DNA from 2 places in the Arthrobacter sp. Y3225116 genome. Region 2 is predicted to be linked to the other one. Evidence: riboswitches for the same ligand, from Rfam matches in the RefSeq annotation. Region 2 holds a riboswitch; the other holds the start of a gene.
The links. A riboswitch is a leader RNA that binds a small molecule or an ion and turns the genes downstream of it on or off. The one in region 2 is predicted to bind S-adenosylmethionine.
Positions count from the first base shown of each region.

Region 1: linked by a shared signal. The riboswitch ahead of AC5RV2_RS07130 (O-acetylhomoserine aminocarboxypropyltransferase/cysteine synthase family protein) and the one ahead of AC5RV2_RS09305 (methionine ABC transporter ATP-binding protein) in region 2 are both predicted to bind S-adenosylmethionine.

Region 1 is NZ_JBNHGL010000048.1:7,956-15,114, reverse strand. It holds gene malQ (4-alpha-glucanotransferase) at 1-1,970, opposite strand, end outside; SAM riboswitch class I at 2,193-2,287, shown strand; gene AC5RV2_RS07130 (O-acetylhomoserine aminocarboxypropyltransferase/cysteine synthase family protein) at 2,382-3,857, shown strand; gene AC5RV2_RS07125 (CoA-binding protein) at 3,854-4,351, shown strand; gene AC5RV2_RS07120 (Ig-like domain-containing protein) at 4,597-7,159, shown strand, end outside.
Region 2 is NZ_JBNHGL010000077.1:4,400-11,217, forward strand. It holds gene AC5RV2_RS09300 (LLM class flavin-dependent oxidoreductase) at 50-1,465, shown strand; SAM riboswitch class I at 1,543-1,634, shown strand; gene AC5RV2_RS09305 (methionine ABC transporter ATP-binding protein) at 1,748-2,806, shown strand; gene AC5RV2_RS09310 (methionine ABC transporter permease) at 2,803-3,495, shown strand; gene AC5RV2_RS09315 (MetQ/NlpA family ABC transporter substrate-binding protein) at 3,522-4,442, shown strand; gene AC5RV2_RS09320 (DUF1206 domain-containing protein) at 4,458-5,300, opposite strand; partial or broken gene AC5RV2_RS09325 (MmcQ/YjbR family DNA-binding protein) at 5,503-5,905, shown strand; gene AC5RV2_RS09330 (DUF1990 domain-containing protein) at 5,909-6,445, shown strand; gene AC5RV2_RS09335 (putative quinol monooxygenase) at 6,652-6,818, shown strand, end outside.

The sequences.
Region 1 (7,159 bases), on a different contig from region 2:
GACGGGGTCTGCGTGATGAACGCGTGCAGCGCCTCGACAGTGCGTTGTTCGGCGGTGGGGTCGGCGCCGTCGTCGTGCTGTGGGGCGGCCGGAACCCGCGAGCGCACCGTGGAGAGCACTGCCTCTTGGGCTGCCTGATCCAAAGCCCGTTCCTCCTCCACCGGCCGGTTCAGCAGTCCCAACGATTCGCGCAACTCCACGTGCTTGCCCGCCAGGTAGCCGGCGGTGGGCGGCAGGTCGTGCGTGGTCACGCTGGTCAGGCAGGAACGGCGGTAGCGCTCGGGTGCGCGGGGGCTGCCGTCTTCGTACTCAAACCACAGGATGGAGGTGCCCAGGATGCCGCGCTCGGCCAGGTAGTCCTGCACGCCCGGCTCGAACACCCCGAGGTCCTCGCCAATGACGACGACGCCGGCCCGCTCCGCTTCCAGGGCGAGGATGCCAATCAAGGCCTCGTGATCGTAGTACACGTAGGCGCCTTCGCCGGGAGGGCTGCCGACGGGAATCCACCACAGCCGGAACAGCCCGAGGATATGGTCCACCCGGATACCGCCGGCGTGCCGCAGGACGGTCCGCAGCATGTCCCGGTAAGCAACGTAGCCGGATTCGGCCAGGCGGTGCGGATGCCACGGGGGCTGTGACCAGTCCTGGCCCTGTTGGTTGAACATGTCCGGCGGCGCCCCCACGGAGATGCCGAGGGTCAGCACATCCTGCAGCGTCCAGGCATCGGCGCCGGTGGGATGGACGCCGACGGCGAGATCGTGCACGATCCCGATGTTCATTCCCGCGTCGAGGGCGCTGCCCTGCGCCGCCTCGAGCTGCTCGTCGCACAGCCACTGCAGCCATTGATGGAACTCGATGCGGTCCTTCAACTCGCTGCGCTGCGCTTCGATGAACGCGGCATCCGACCACTCGGGAGCCCCGGCCGGAACAGTTTCGGCCATGGCGCACCACAGGGCAAAGCGCTCCAGCCCCTCGCCTTCCTGCGCGCGGAAGGCTTCGAACCGCTGCTGCCGTTCTGCGGACCGGGGCACCGCGTACACCGCTTCCAGCGCCTGCAGCTTGGCCGCAAACACCGGGTCGCGGTCCAGGATGCCGGCGTCCAGGTTCGCCTCGTGGAAGTTGTTGGCCAGCGGGACGCCGCTGGCTTCGGGCACGTCCTCGACCCGCAGGTACAGCGGGTTGACGAACCGGCGCGTGGAGGGCAGGTAGGGCGAGGGCTCAACCGGCGGTTTCGGCTGGGCCGCGTGCAGCGGGTTGATCAGGACGAACCCCGCGCCCTTCGCGGCAGCCGTTTCGGCGAGGCTGGCCAGGTCATGGAGGTCGCCGATGCCCCAGGAGGACCGCGAGCGCACGGAGTACAGCTGTGCCATCAACCCCCACGTCCGGGGCAGGCGGTCGGCGGTGGTCAGGCGCCGCGGGGTGACCACGAGGGCGCACCGTGCCTGGCTGTCGGCCGGTTCCGGGGCCGCGCCGGTTCCGGGCTCCAGCGCCTCCGTCCGGTCTGCGGCCGCGTCGGTTCCGGACTCCATCGCCTCGGACCGTTCCGCGACTTCCAGCGTGTGCCAGCCCAGCGGGATGTCGGCCGGCACCACCGCCGTGAAACGAACAGGCGGAGCATCTTCCGACTCCTCCCGCCCGCCGGCCAGCACCTCGACGTCGCGCCGGGAGCCGTCCTCCAGCAGGATCCGGACCCGCGGACGGACGCCGGGCCGCGCATTGACCGGAACCTCGGTGGCGGTGCCTTGGCGGACGACGACGGCGGGCGGCAGCGTGCGCTGCACCGGTGCCAGTTCAGCGGCTCGGAGGGAAGCCGTCACATCATCGTCGGTGGCACAGGGGACGCCCAGCGCGGTGAGGACGGAAACCAGCGTTGCCTCACTGACTGTTTTCTCGCCCCCGTCCCAGCCATGGAAGGTAATGCCAACGCCATGTTTCCCCGCGAGGCGCTGCAGCGCCGAAAGTTCAGCCATAGATCCAATCTACGGTGAACTGTCCGGACCCGTGAACGTCCGTCCTGGGCCGGGACGGCGAAGATCGTGGCCCGACGCGCGGCGAGCACCGCCGTCGTGCCGGGCAACCGCAAGCCAGGGGCAACCGCAAGGCGCCCACCCCAAGTCCGAAGGCGCCCAACCCCGGACGCAACGCGGCTCAACATTTTTTGGCGCCGCGGCGGTTGGTTGCGAGAATGGACGGGACCATCCCGAGCGGTTGAGAGATCTGGCTCTTTGACACCGCAGCAACCATCCGGACGCCACCGGAAAGGTGCTACCGCCAGAAGCGATGGAGAGAGCGCAAGCAATCTTTGATCCGGACGGTGCCTGCCCGGTGCCGCCAGGACCGTCATTGCCCGGGAACCCAAGTTTTGAAGGAGCAAGCGCCTGATGGCTGAACGCACATTCGGTTTCCGCACCCGCGCCCTGCACGCCGGCGGCACGCCCGACGCCGAGCACGGTGCAAGAGCCGTACCGATCTACCAGAGCACCTCGTTCGTGTTCAAGGACACCGACGACGCCGCGAACCTCTTCGCGCTGCAGAAGTACGGCAACATCTACTCCCGCATCGGCAACCCCACGGTCGCCGCGTTCGAGGAGCGCATCGCCTCGCTCGAGGGCGGCATCGGCGCGGTGGCCACGTCGTCGGGCATGGCCGCCGAGTTCATCACCTTCGCGGCCCTGGCCGGGTCGGGCGACCACATCGTGGCCTCGTCCAAGCTCTACGGCGGCACCATCACCCAGCTGGACGTGACGCTGCGCCGGTTCGGGGTGGAGACCACCTTCGTCGACTCCAACGACCCGGCCGACTTCGCCGCGGCCATCGGGGAGAACACCAAGGCCGTCTACACGGAGATCGTGGCCAACCCGTCCGGCGACATCGCGGACCTCGCCGGCCTGGCCGCGGTGGCGCACGACGCCGGGATCCCCCTGGTCGTGGACGCCACCTTGAGCACGCCCTACCTGATCCGCCCGATCGAGCACGGCGCGGACATCGTGATCCACTCCGCCACCAAGTTCCTGGGCGGCCACGGCACCACCCTGGGCGGCGTCGTCGTCGAATCCGGCCGTTTCAACTGGGGCAACGGCAAGTTCCCGCAGATGACCGAACCGGTGCCCAGCTACGGCAACGTGTCCTGGTGGGGCAACTTCGGCGAGTACGGCTTCCTCACCAAGCTCCGGTCCGAGCAGCTGCGCGACATCGGCCCGTCACTGTCCGCGCAGTCCGCGTTCCAGCTGCTGCAGGGCGTGGAAACGCTGGCGCAGCGGATGGACGAGCACCTGGCCAACGCCCGTACCGTGGCCGAGTGGCTGGAAGCCGACGAGCGCGTCTCCTGGGTCAGCTACGCCGGCCTGCCCGCGCACCCGCATTACGAGCGGGGCCGGAAGTACCTGCCCAAGGGCGTGGGCTCCGTGTTCAGCTTCGGCGTCAAGGGCGGCCGCACCGCGGGCCAGAAGTTCATCGAGTCGCTGCAGCTGGCCAGCCACCTGGCCAACATCGGCGACGCCCGGACCTTGGTGCTGCACCCGGGATCGACCACCCACCAGCAGCTCACCGCCGACCAGCTGGTGGCTGCCGGCGTGCCCGAGGACCTGATCCGCATTTCCGTGGGCCTGGAAGACGTGGACGACATTCTCTGGGACCTGGACCAGGCGCTGGCCGCCTCGCAGCAGGCTGGCGCCGAGCACGGCCCGAGCCGGGACCATGAGGACGACACGTTCGACACCTCCGAGTTCGCCTCCCCCAGCTACGCCGGCGAGTCCTGCACGATCCCGGCAGAGCGCGCCGCCCGGACAGAGCCCGGAACGCGTGTAGTCGAGTCCGTGGAGGAACTGATCGAAGCCGAAGAAGGAGCCGCCAAGTGACCGCCACACCAGAACGTACCTGGGTGGGACCGTCCGCCCCGGAGCGGCTGAACATCCTGCGCAACACCAAGTCGATCGCCATTGTCGGCGCCTCGGACAAGCCGAGCCGGGCCAGCTACTTCGTGGCCACCTACCTGCTGTCCAGCTCGCCGTACAAGGTGTACTTCGTGAACCCGGTGGCCAAGGAAATTCTGGGCCAGCCGGTGTACAAGTCGCTGGCCGACCTGCCCGAAGTGCCGGATCTCGTGGACGTGTTCCGCCGGCACGACGACCTGCCCACCGTGCTGGAGGAAACCCTGGCCGTCGGAGCCAAGACCCTCTGGCTGCAGCTGGGCTCCTGGCACGAGGAGGTCGCGGCCGAGGCCGAGGCCGCCGGCCTGAACGTGGTGATGGACCGCTGCGTGAAGATCGAGCACGCCCGATTCCACGGCGGCCTGCACCTGGCCGGTTTCGACACGGGTGTGATCTCCTCCAAGCGGCAGTTGACCGCCTAGGCGCGCGCGAGGCAGCTTCCCCGACCGGCAGCCACTGTACCAACGACGGCGGAGGGCCGGCCTGCGCGAGGCTGCCACCGCCGCGAAACCCGCCCCTTGTCCCCCGGCCTTCCACGTGGAGGGCCGGGGCTTGGGGCGGGTTTTTTCCTGCCCGCAAGTAGCTTCATCGAGCCTTCAAGGATTTCCCCAAGGTCCTCATCGGATGCTGTGGCCAGCCACACATCATTCGACTAGGGGGAGTCACCGTGTTTACTGCACCAACCGATCCACAGCCAAGGAGGGGCGCCGAGCGTGCCCGCAAGGGGAGGCCATCCTTCCCCCAGAAAGTTACGGCCGGGCTCGCCGCGCTGGTGCTGGGCGCGGGCGTGCTGCCCTCCGCCCTCGCCCCCGCGGCGTTGGCAGCGCCGGTAGGCCAGGGCCTGACCCTGAATGCCGGAGACATGCGGTTCATCCTGAAGCAAATCAAGATCGCGGAGAACCACGCCACCAAGGAAGACGCCGAGGGCAGGCCCGTGCCGGGCCAGCCGCTCCTGGGCCCCGGCCCCCACCAGATAGCCAATCCGCTGCTGCCCTACGGGCTGCGCACCGTGGACGGGTCCGACAACAACCTGGTGCCCAACCAAGGGCACTTCGGCGCCGCCAGCCTGCCCTTCCCGCGACTGGCAGAACCGGAATGGCGGACCACAGCCGGTGGTCAGTCGTACAAGTCGGTCAACGTTCCGATGATCCGGGACGCGGACCCGCGCTTCGTCAGCAACGTCATCGTGGACCAGACCTCCAGCAATCCGGCAGCCATCGCCGCCGCCGGCAAGGCACACCGGACCGTGAACGACGGCCCGACGGCGGTTCCCTGCGACAACGAGGGCCTGCCCCTGAACTGCGTGCCCGACGGCGAGACCCTCGACATCCCGAATGTCACCACCGACTTTGGACTCTCGCCGCCATACAACGGCTTCTTTGCCCTGTTCGGGCAGTTCTTCGACCACGGCATCGACTTCACCAAGAAGACCAGCAACGTGGTCATGATGCCGCTGGCCAAGGACGATCCGCTGTATGTCGAGGGCTCGCCCACGAACTTCATGCTGCTCAACCGGGCGGAGAACCAGCCCGGCCCCGACGGCAAGCTCGGCACCGACGACGATATCCAGGACGCCACGAACACGGACTCTCCGTGGGTTGACCAGAGCCAGACCTACTCGTCGAATCCGTCCCATCACGTCTTCCTGCGGGAATACGAGCTCAACGAGGAGGGCAACCCGGTCTCGACCGGCGAACTGGCCGAAGGCGAACCCGGCGGGATGGCCACCTGGGCGGACATCAAGGCGCAAGCCGAGTCCCTGCTCGGCTTGAAGCTCTCCGACGCCGACGTCGTGAACATCCCGATGCTGGCCACCGACCAGTACGGGCGCTTCCTGCGGGGCCCCAACGGGCTGCCGCAGTACATCACGCAGGACAAGCAGTTCGTGGAAGGGAACCTCGAAAACCCCGTCGCGCCGCCGGCGGATGTCCAGCGGATCGGCATCGCCTTCCTGGACGATATCTCCCATTACGCGGCACCGTTCGACTCCCGCGGCGCGGCCCTGGCACCCGACGGGGACGACGGCATCACACCCACCAGCGGCCGGCAGGACCCGGGCACCTACGACGACGAAATGCTCGACGCGCACTTCGTTGCCGGCGACGGCCGCGTGAACGAGAACATCGGACTCACCGCCGTGCACCAGGTCTTCCACTCGGAGCACAATCGGCTGGTCACCTACATGGAAGAACTGCTGACGTCCCTGAACCTGGACCTGAACGAGTGGAAGCTGTCCAACGGCGCATGGAACGGCGAGCGCCTCTTCCAGGCCGCACGGTTCGTCACGGAGATGGAGTACCAGCACATCGTCTTCGAGGACTTCGCGCGCAAAATCCAACCGGGCATCAATCCGTTCAACGTCTTCACCCAGGCGGACACGGCGATCGATCCGGCGATCGAGGCGGAGTTCGCTCACGCGACCTACCGGTTCGGGCACTCCATGCTGACGGACACCGTGGATCGGAAGACCAACAGCGGAGCCGACATCGGCCTCCCGCTGCTGGACGCGTTCCTGAATCCGCCGGCCTATTACGCCAACGGGGACAGCACGATGACCCCCGAGCAGGCGGCAGGCGCGATCGCCATGGGCATGACGGACCAGGTGGGCGCAGAGCTCGACGAGTTCGTCACCGACACGCTGCGCAACAGCGTGCTCGGCCTGCCCCTGGACCTGGCCGCGCTCAACATCGCCCGCGGCCGGGAGACCGGCGTTCCGTCGCTGAACAATTTCCGCAAGGATCTCTACGCGAAGACGAGCGAGTCGTCCCTGAAGCCCTACAGCAGCTGGGTGGACTTCGGGCAGGCGCTGAAGCATCCGGATTCGGTGGTCAACTTCATGGCCGCCTACGGCACGCACCCCAGCATCACCGAGGCGACGAGCCTTGAGGCCAAGCGCGCGGCCGCACAGAAACTCTTCGACATGAGCCCCGACCCGGCGGCGGAGACTCCGGCCGATGCCTACGACTTCGTCAACAGCAACGGCGAGTGGGAGAACGACGGCGCTGCCTCCAAGACCGGCTTGGACACGGTTGATCTGTGGGTGGGGGGCCTGGCCGAAGCCCAGAACCTTTTCGGCGGGCTGCTCGGCTCCACCTTTAACTACATCTTCGAACGCCAGATGACGGACCTGCAGGACGGGGACCGGCTCTACTACCTGTCCCGCACCTCTGGCCTGAACCTGCGGGCCCAGCTCGAAGGCAATTCCATGGCCGAGCTGGTGATGCGCAATA
Region 2 (6,818 bases):
CCCGACGGAGGGCCGGCGCGGGCTCTTCTCATCAGAAAAGGAGCCTGACATGACCGTGAACAACCCGCAGCCCAACCCCCGGCGCCAGATTCGTTTCAACGCCTTCGACATGAACTGCGTGGGCCACCAGTCGCCCGGACTATGGCGCCACCCGCAGGACAAGTCCGCCACCTACAACACCATCGGCTACTGGACCCATCTGGCCAAGGTGCTGGAAAAGGGCCTCTTCGACGGCCTGTTCATCGCCGACGTGCTCGGCACCTACGACGTGTTCGGCTCGTCCAACGAGACGACGCTGCGCGCCGGCACCCAGGTCCCGGTGAACGATCCGTTCATGCTGGTCTCGGCGATGGCCGCGGTGACCGAGAACCTCGGCTTCGGCGTCACCGCCGGCACCGCCTACGAGCACCCCTACCCGTTCGCCCGTCGCCTGGCCACGCTGGACCACCTGACCAACGGGCGGGTCGGCTGGAACGTGGTCACCGGTTACCTGCCCTCGGCGGCGCGCAACATGGGCCAGGAAGACCAGCTGGAGCACGACGAGCGGTACAACCACGCGGACGAATACCTCGAGGTCATCTACAAGCTGCTCGAGGGCTCGTGGGAGGACGACGCCGTGGTCAAGGACGCGGAGACCGGCGTCTTCACCGACCCGTCCAAGGTCCACGAGATCCGGCACGAGGGCAAGTACTTCAAGGTTCCCGGCATCGCCATTACCGAGCCGAGCCCGCAGCGCACCCCGGTCATCTTCCAGGCCGGCGCCTCCAAGCGCGGCACCGAGTTCGCCGCCGAGAACGCCGAGGCGGTGTTCGTGACCTGCCCCACCAAGGAGATGCTCGCCGCATCCGTGAAGAAGATCCGCGACGCCGTGGAAGCTGCCGGGCGCGACCGCTACGACGTGCGCATCTACGCGATGCAGACCGTGGTGACCGGACCGGACACCGCCGCCGCGCAGGCCAAATTCGAGGACTACAAGTCCTACGCGGACATTAACGGCGCGCTGGCGCTGATCTCCGGCTGGATGGGCATTGACCTCTCCACCTACGGCCCGGACGACGTGATCGGCGGGAACGTGAAGTCCAATGCCATCCAGTCCTCGGTGGAGACGTTCCAAAAGGCGTCCGGCGACAGCGGCAAGCCGTGGACCATCCGCCAGCTGGCCGAATGGGTCGGCGTCGGCGGTTTCGGCCCGATCACCGTCGGCTCCGGCGCGGAGGTGGCCGCCAAGCTCGTGGAGTGGGTCGACGAGACCGACGTGGACGGGTTCAACCTGGCCTACGCGATCACCCCGGGCACCTTCGAGGACATCGTGGAATTCGTCGTGCCGGAGCTGCAGAAGCTGGGCGCCTACCCCACGCAGTACGCGCCGGGGACCCTGCGCAACAAGCTCTTCGGCCGCGGCGACAAGCTGCCGGAGAGCCACCGGGCGGCCGGCTTCCGCCTGCAGAACGCGCTGGTCGACTAAGCCTGGGCACGAACAGAACCAGCTAACAACGACGCCGGTGCGCCGCCCCTTCAGGGGGCGGGCACCGCCGTCGGCAAGAACCATCCAGAGCGGCCGAGAGATCTGGCTCGATGACGCCGCAGCAACCCCGGCAAATGCCGCACGGTGCTACCGCCAGAACCGATGGAGAACCCGGGCGGGCCGGAACCGGCCGCGCCATGCCGGCGCGCCGTGATCGGCTGTGCCGCGGGGCTCCCTGACCTTCAGGAGCAGCATGAAAAGTTTTGCCGCGGGCGGTCCGCAATGATTGAAATCCGCAATCTGCACAAGAGCTACGACACACGACGCGGGACGGTCGAGGTGCTCAAGGGCATCGACTTGACCATCGAGCAGGGGGCGATCACCGCCGTCGTCGGCCCGTCCGGCGCCGGCAAGACGACCCTCTCCCACTGCATCTCCCTGCTGGAGAAACCGACCTCCGGCCAGGTGCTGGTGGACGGCCGCGACCTCTCCGCCCTGTCCGGGCAGGCCTTGCGCGGCGAACGCCGCGCCATCGGCACGATCTTCCAACACTCGGCGCTGCTGCGCCGGATGACGGTGGCGGAGAACGTGGCGCTGCCGCTGCGCAACCTGGGCGTGGTGCACTCGCAGATGGAGGACCGTGTGGCCGAACTGCTGGACCGGGTGGGCCTGCTGCAGAAGGCCGGCGCCTACCCCGGCCAGCTGTCCGGCGGCCAGAAGCAGCGGGTCGGCATCGCCCGGGCGCTGGCACTGCGCCCCCGGATCCTGCTCTCCGACGAATCGACGTCGGGCCTGGACCCGGAGTCCACGCAGCAGATCCTGGACCTGCTGGACGACGTGCGCACCGAACTGGGGCTGTCGGTCATCCTGATCACCCACGAGATGGACGTGGTGCGCCACGTCGCCGACCAGGTGGCCGTGCTCGCCGGCGGTCGCGTGGCGGAGTACGGGCCGGTCGGCGCCCTGGTGGCCGATCCGGCCTCCGCCGCCGGCCGCCAACTGCTGCCAATCCGCGCCCTCCCGCTGCCGGCCGGCTTCGACTACGCGCTGTCCGTCTCGTACCGGCACGGGCCGGTGGACCCGGAGTGGATGTCCCGCCTGTCCACCGGCCTCGGTGTACGCGTGGCGCTGCTCGGCGGCTCGGTGGAAGCCCACGGCGAAGCGGTGCTGGGCCGTGCCGACATCGGGATTGCCGGCCGTCCGGAGGCCGATGTCCGCGCCTACTTGGCCAGCCTGGGCCTTACCGCAGAGGCACGCTACCGTGCCGCGGACGCGGGGGCAACGCCGCCGTCGGACGTGAAGGAAGACGCAAGGAACGAGAAAATCGGGGTGCGCGCATGAAGCCGGCAGAAACCGCCGCCGTCGGTCTGGACACGCCCTGGGCAGACTTGCCCGCGCTGCTGCTGCCGGCCTACGGCGAAACCTGGGCGATGGTCGGCATCGTGATGCTCATGGTGATCCTGGTCGGCGGCGCCACAGGCGTGCTGCTGTACAACACGGACGGCCGCGGCCTGTTCCCGCGGCCGCGCCTGCACGGCACGCTCAGCTGGCTCGTCAACATGGGCCGCTCGCTCCCGTTCCTGGTGCTGATGGCCGCCATCATCCCGCTGACCAAGTGGGTTACCGGAACGACCATCGGCATCGCGGCAGCCGTGGTCCCGATGACGCTGGCCGGCATTCCGTTCTTCGCCAGGCTGGTGCAGAATGCACTCAACGATCTGCCGCGCGAGAACATGGCCGTCGGGCTGGTCACGGGCAGTTCCGCCGGGCAGATCATCCGCCAGACGCAGTTGCGCGAGGCCCTGCCCGGCCTGACGTCTGCGGTCACGCTCAACACTATTTCGATGATCGAATACTCGGCGATCGCCGGAACCATCGGCGCCGGCGGCATCGGCTACCTGGCCGTCACTTACGGCTACCAACGGTTCGACACCCATGTCATGGCGGCCACCATCGTTGTCCTGATCATCACGGTGCAGCTGGTGCAGTTTGCCGGCGACCGAATCTCCCGCGCGCTGCTGCGCCCCTAGCAACTGACCAACAGGAGCACTACATCATGAGCACCCCTTCCGCCGGGTCCGGCCACGACCACGGTTTCACCCTGCGCAAGCAAACCACCGCCTTGCCGTGGAGCATTGCCGCCCTTGCCGCCGTCGTCGCACTGGTCCTGGGACTGCTGCTGGTGCAGCAGCAGTCCCGGCCGGCTGTCGCGGCCTCCGGCGGCGAGGTCACCTCGCCGCTGAAAGTCCACTTTGAACCGGCGATGGCGGGGGAGGAGAAGATCCTGAAGTTCGTCGCCGAGGAAATCGCCCCCGACTACGGCGTGGAGATCGAGGCAGTAGGCCTGCAGGACCCGGTTCAAGCCAACCGCGCGGTGGCCGATGGGCAGTTCCACGCCACCATCTTCGAGCACCAGTGGTACATGCAGCAGTCCGCCGACGCCAATGGGTTGGAACTGACGCCGACGGTGGAGCTGTACCAGTGGGGTTTCGGCCTCTACTCAACCCGCTACGGCTCGGTGGAAGACCTGCCGCGCGGGGCGGTGCTGCTGCTGCCCAACGACGCCGCCAACCAGGGCCAGGCGCTGTGGCTGCTGCAGCGGGAGGGACTGCTAAAGCTGGATCCGGCGGTGGAGCCGCGAACGGCAAAAATCCGCGACGTTACCGGTAACCCGCGCGGCTTCGAACTGAAGGAAGCCGACCTGCTGGCGATGCCGCGGATGCTCGACTCAGTCGATGCTGCGATCGGCTACGTCTCCCAGTTCGACGCCGGGAAGATCGGCCGCGACAAGGGCATCCTGTTCCCGGCGGCGCCGAAGACATTCGCCTCCCGCCTGGTGATCGGCACCCAGTTCGAGGACAGCGCGGAGAGTAAAAAGCTGATCGAGATCTTCTCCGATCCGCGGCTGGAGGAGTACCTGCGCACCACGGAGGATCCGCTGGTCAAGGACGTGCTGACGCCGGTCTCCACGGAGTAGGGCCGGCCGGGCGCGCTACATTTTGGCGTAGCGCGCCCGGGCACCCAGATACAGCCCGTAGCAGATCAGCCCGACGGCCACCACGGACAGCGCCGTCGAACCAAACGGCTGGTCACGCAGCGCCTTCAGCGCGCCGTCCAGGCCCTTCACGTCCTGCGGGTCGTTCTGCACAGCGGCGACTGCCAGGAGCAGCCCGAGCACAAACAACGCCAGCCCCTTGCCGACAAAACCGACAATGCCGAGCCAGGTCACGGCCGTGCCGGTGCTGCCCGGGGGTAGCCGTTTGAGGTCGCCCAGGAACTTCTTGGTCAGGCCCTTGAACACGTAGTAGACGCCGGACCCGATGATCACCGCGCCGATCAGGAACAGCACAACGGCACCGCCCGGCCACTGCATCAGCTTGGCGCTGGCGTCCTGCGAGCTCTCGCTGCTGTTGCTGCCGGAGCCCAGGGCAAAGCTGCCGAAAGTCACCGCTATCGCCCCGTACACGATGGCCAGGCCCACGCACTTCGCCCGGTAGCCCCACTTTTTCTTTTTGTCAGCCCGGCCGCGTCCGCCGAACACCGCTTCGCTGACCTGCCACAGGGCCAACGCCGCGGCGCCCAGCATGCCCGCCCAGAGCAGGAATTGTCCTCCCGGGCGCTGCGCCAGGCTTGAGGCTGCGCCGGACTGGTCCGCCTCGCCACCTCCGCCGAAGGCGAGCCGGAGCGCGATCGCGCCAATCAGCACGTGCAGCAGGCCGCTGGCCACGTAGCCGAACCGAGCCACCCGCTCGAACACCTTGGAATTGGCGGCGTCCTCGGTCTTGTCCTTCGCCCTGCCGGCCGCCCGCTTCGCTTCCCTGCCGGTGTCTGCCATGGGTCTCCTCTCCAAAGCCGTCGCCCGTTCCGAAACCCGCCGGCGGCACGGAAGCTCCGCCGTCGTTCCCCGTGAAACAACTGTGAAACCATCCTGCCACCGAAGTTGCCGCCGCGCACCGGCGCCGGACGCGGCGGGACGCGGCCCGGAGGCCGCAGGTGGTTCTCCCCCGGCGCGGGCCGGGAGCAGTAGGCTCGTACCTATGGACGCAACCGCCCTGCGCGCATTCTGCCTGTCCCTGCCCGGGGCGTTCGAGGACTCCCGTTTGGGCCCGAGTCGTCGGTGTTCAAGGTCCGGGCGGCGGGGCGGGCGGCGAAGATGTTCGCGCTCTCGGACCTGCAGGCGCCGCGGCTGAGCATCAGCCTCAAGTGCGAACCCGTGCTGGCGCAGCAGCTGCGCGCGGCGCATCCGGAGATCACGGGCGCCTATCACATGAACAAACGCACTGGAACGGCGTGCGCTGCGACGGCGGGCTGCCCGACGACATGCTGCGCGACATGATCGAGGACTCCTACGACCTGGTGGTGGCATCGCTGCCGCGCCGCGACCGCGAGATGCTGGGCTGGATGGGCCTGGCCCGGGGCGACGATGCGCGGCAGGACTGAGGGGTGAGGGCCAAGGACCTGGGCGGGGTTCCGCTGACGTACGACGGCGTGGGGCTGACCCGGGGGCGCACCGCGCCGCCGGGATACCGCGTCGTCGACGAGCGGATCGGCGTCGGCATGGGGGAAGACGCTTTTCACCGGCTGACCGAGGGGCTGATGGGGTGGGAAGTGCATCGCCTGGCCGGGCTGCGGGTGGATGCCACGGAGCCGGTGGCCGCCGAAGGCGTGGAGATGGTCTCCGGGTTCGGAGCCGGGCCGCTGCGGCTCGCCATCCCGTGCCGCGTGGTGTGGACGGAACGGACGCCGACCCGGACGGGCTTCGGCTACGGCACGCTGCCCGGGCATCCGGAGTCGGGGGAGGAAGGCTTTGTGGCTGTGCTGGAGGGGAGCGGGCGGGTGGTCTTCGAAGTGTTCGCGTTCAGCCGGCATGCCAACTGGTTCTACCGGGCAGGCGCGCCGGTGGCCGAGGCCGCCCAGCGGCTGGTCACGCGGCGCTATATTGCCGCGGCCCAGGCGCTCGCCGGCGGTCCGGCCCGCTGACCTCCCCTCATCCGGACCTCGTCTCCCCTTGGCGGTAACCCCCGGTTGGCGGTTACCCCGTTGGCCGGTGACCCCCGTTTGGCGGTTACCCCCGTCCACTATTCAATAAGCGGCCTTCTCAGCGTCGAAAAGGGCGTCAGTTGAGTAGTCGATTTTGTGCATGACAGGATGAAAAGACACCCCAACAGAAGAAAGGCCGATGCCGCGTGATTTTTATTGTGGTCAAGTTCAAGGTCAAGGACGAGTACGCCGACAACTTCCCCGAACTCGTGCGCGGGTTCACCGAGGCGACTCGTGCCGAGCCGGGCAACCTGTGGTTCGACTGGTCGCGCAGCGTGGAGGACCCCAATGAGTACGTGCTGGTGGAGGCCTT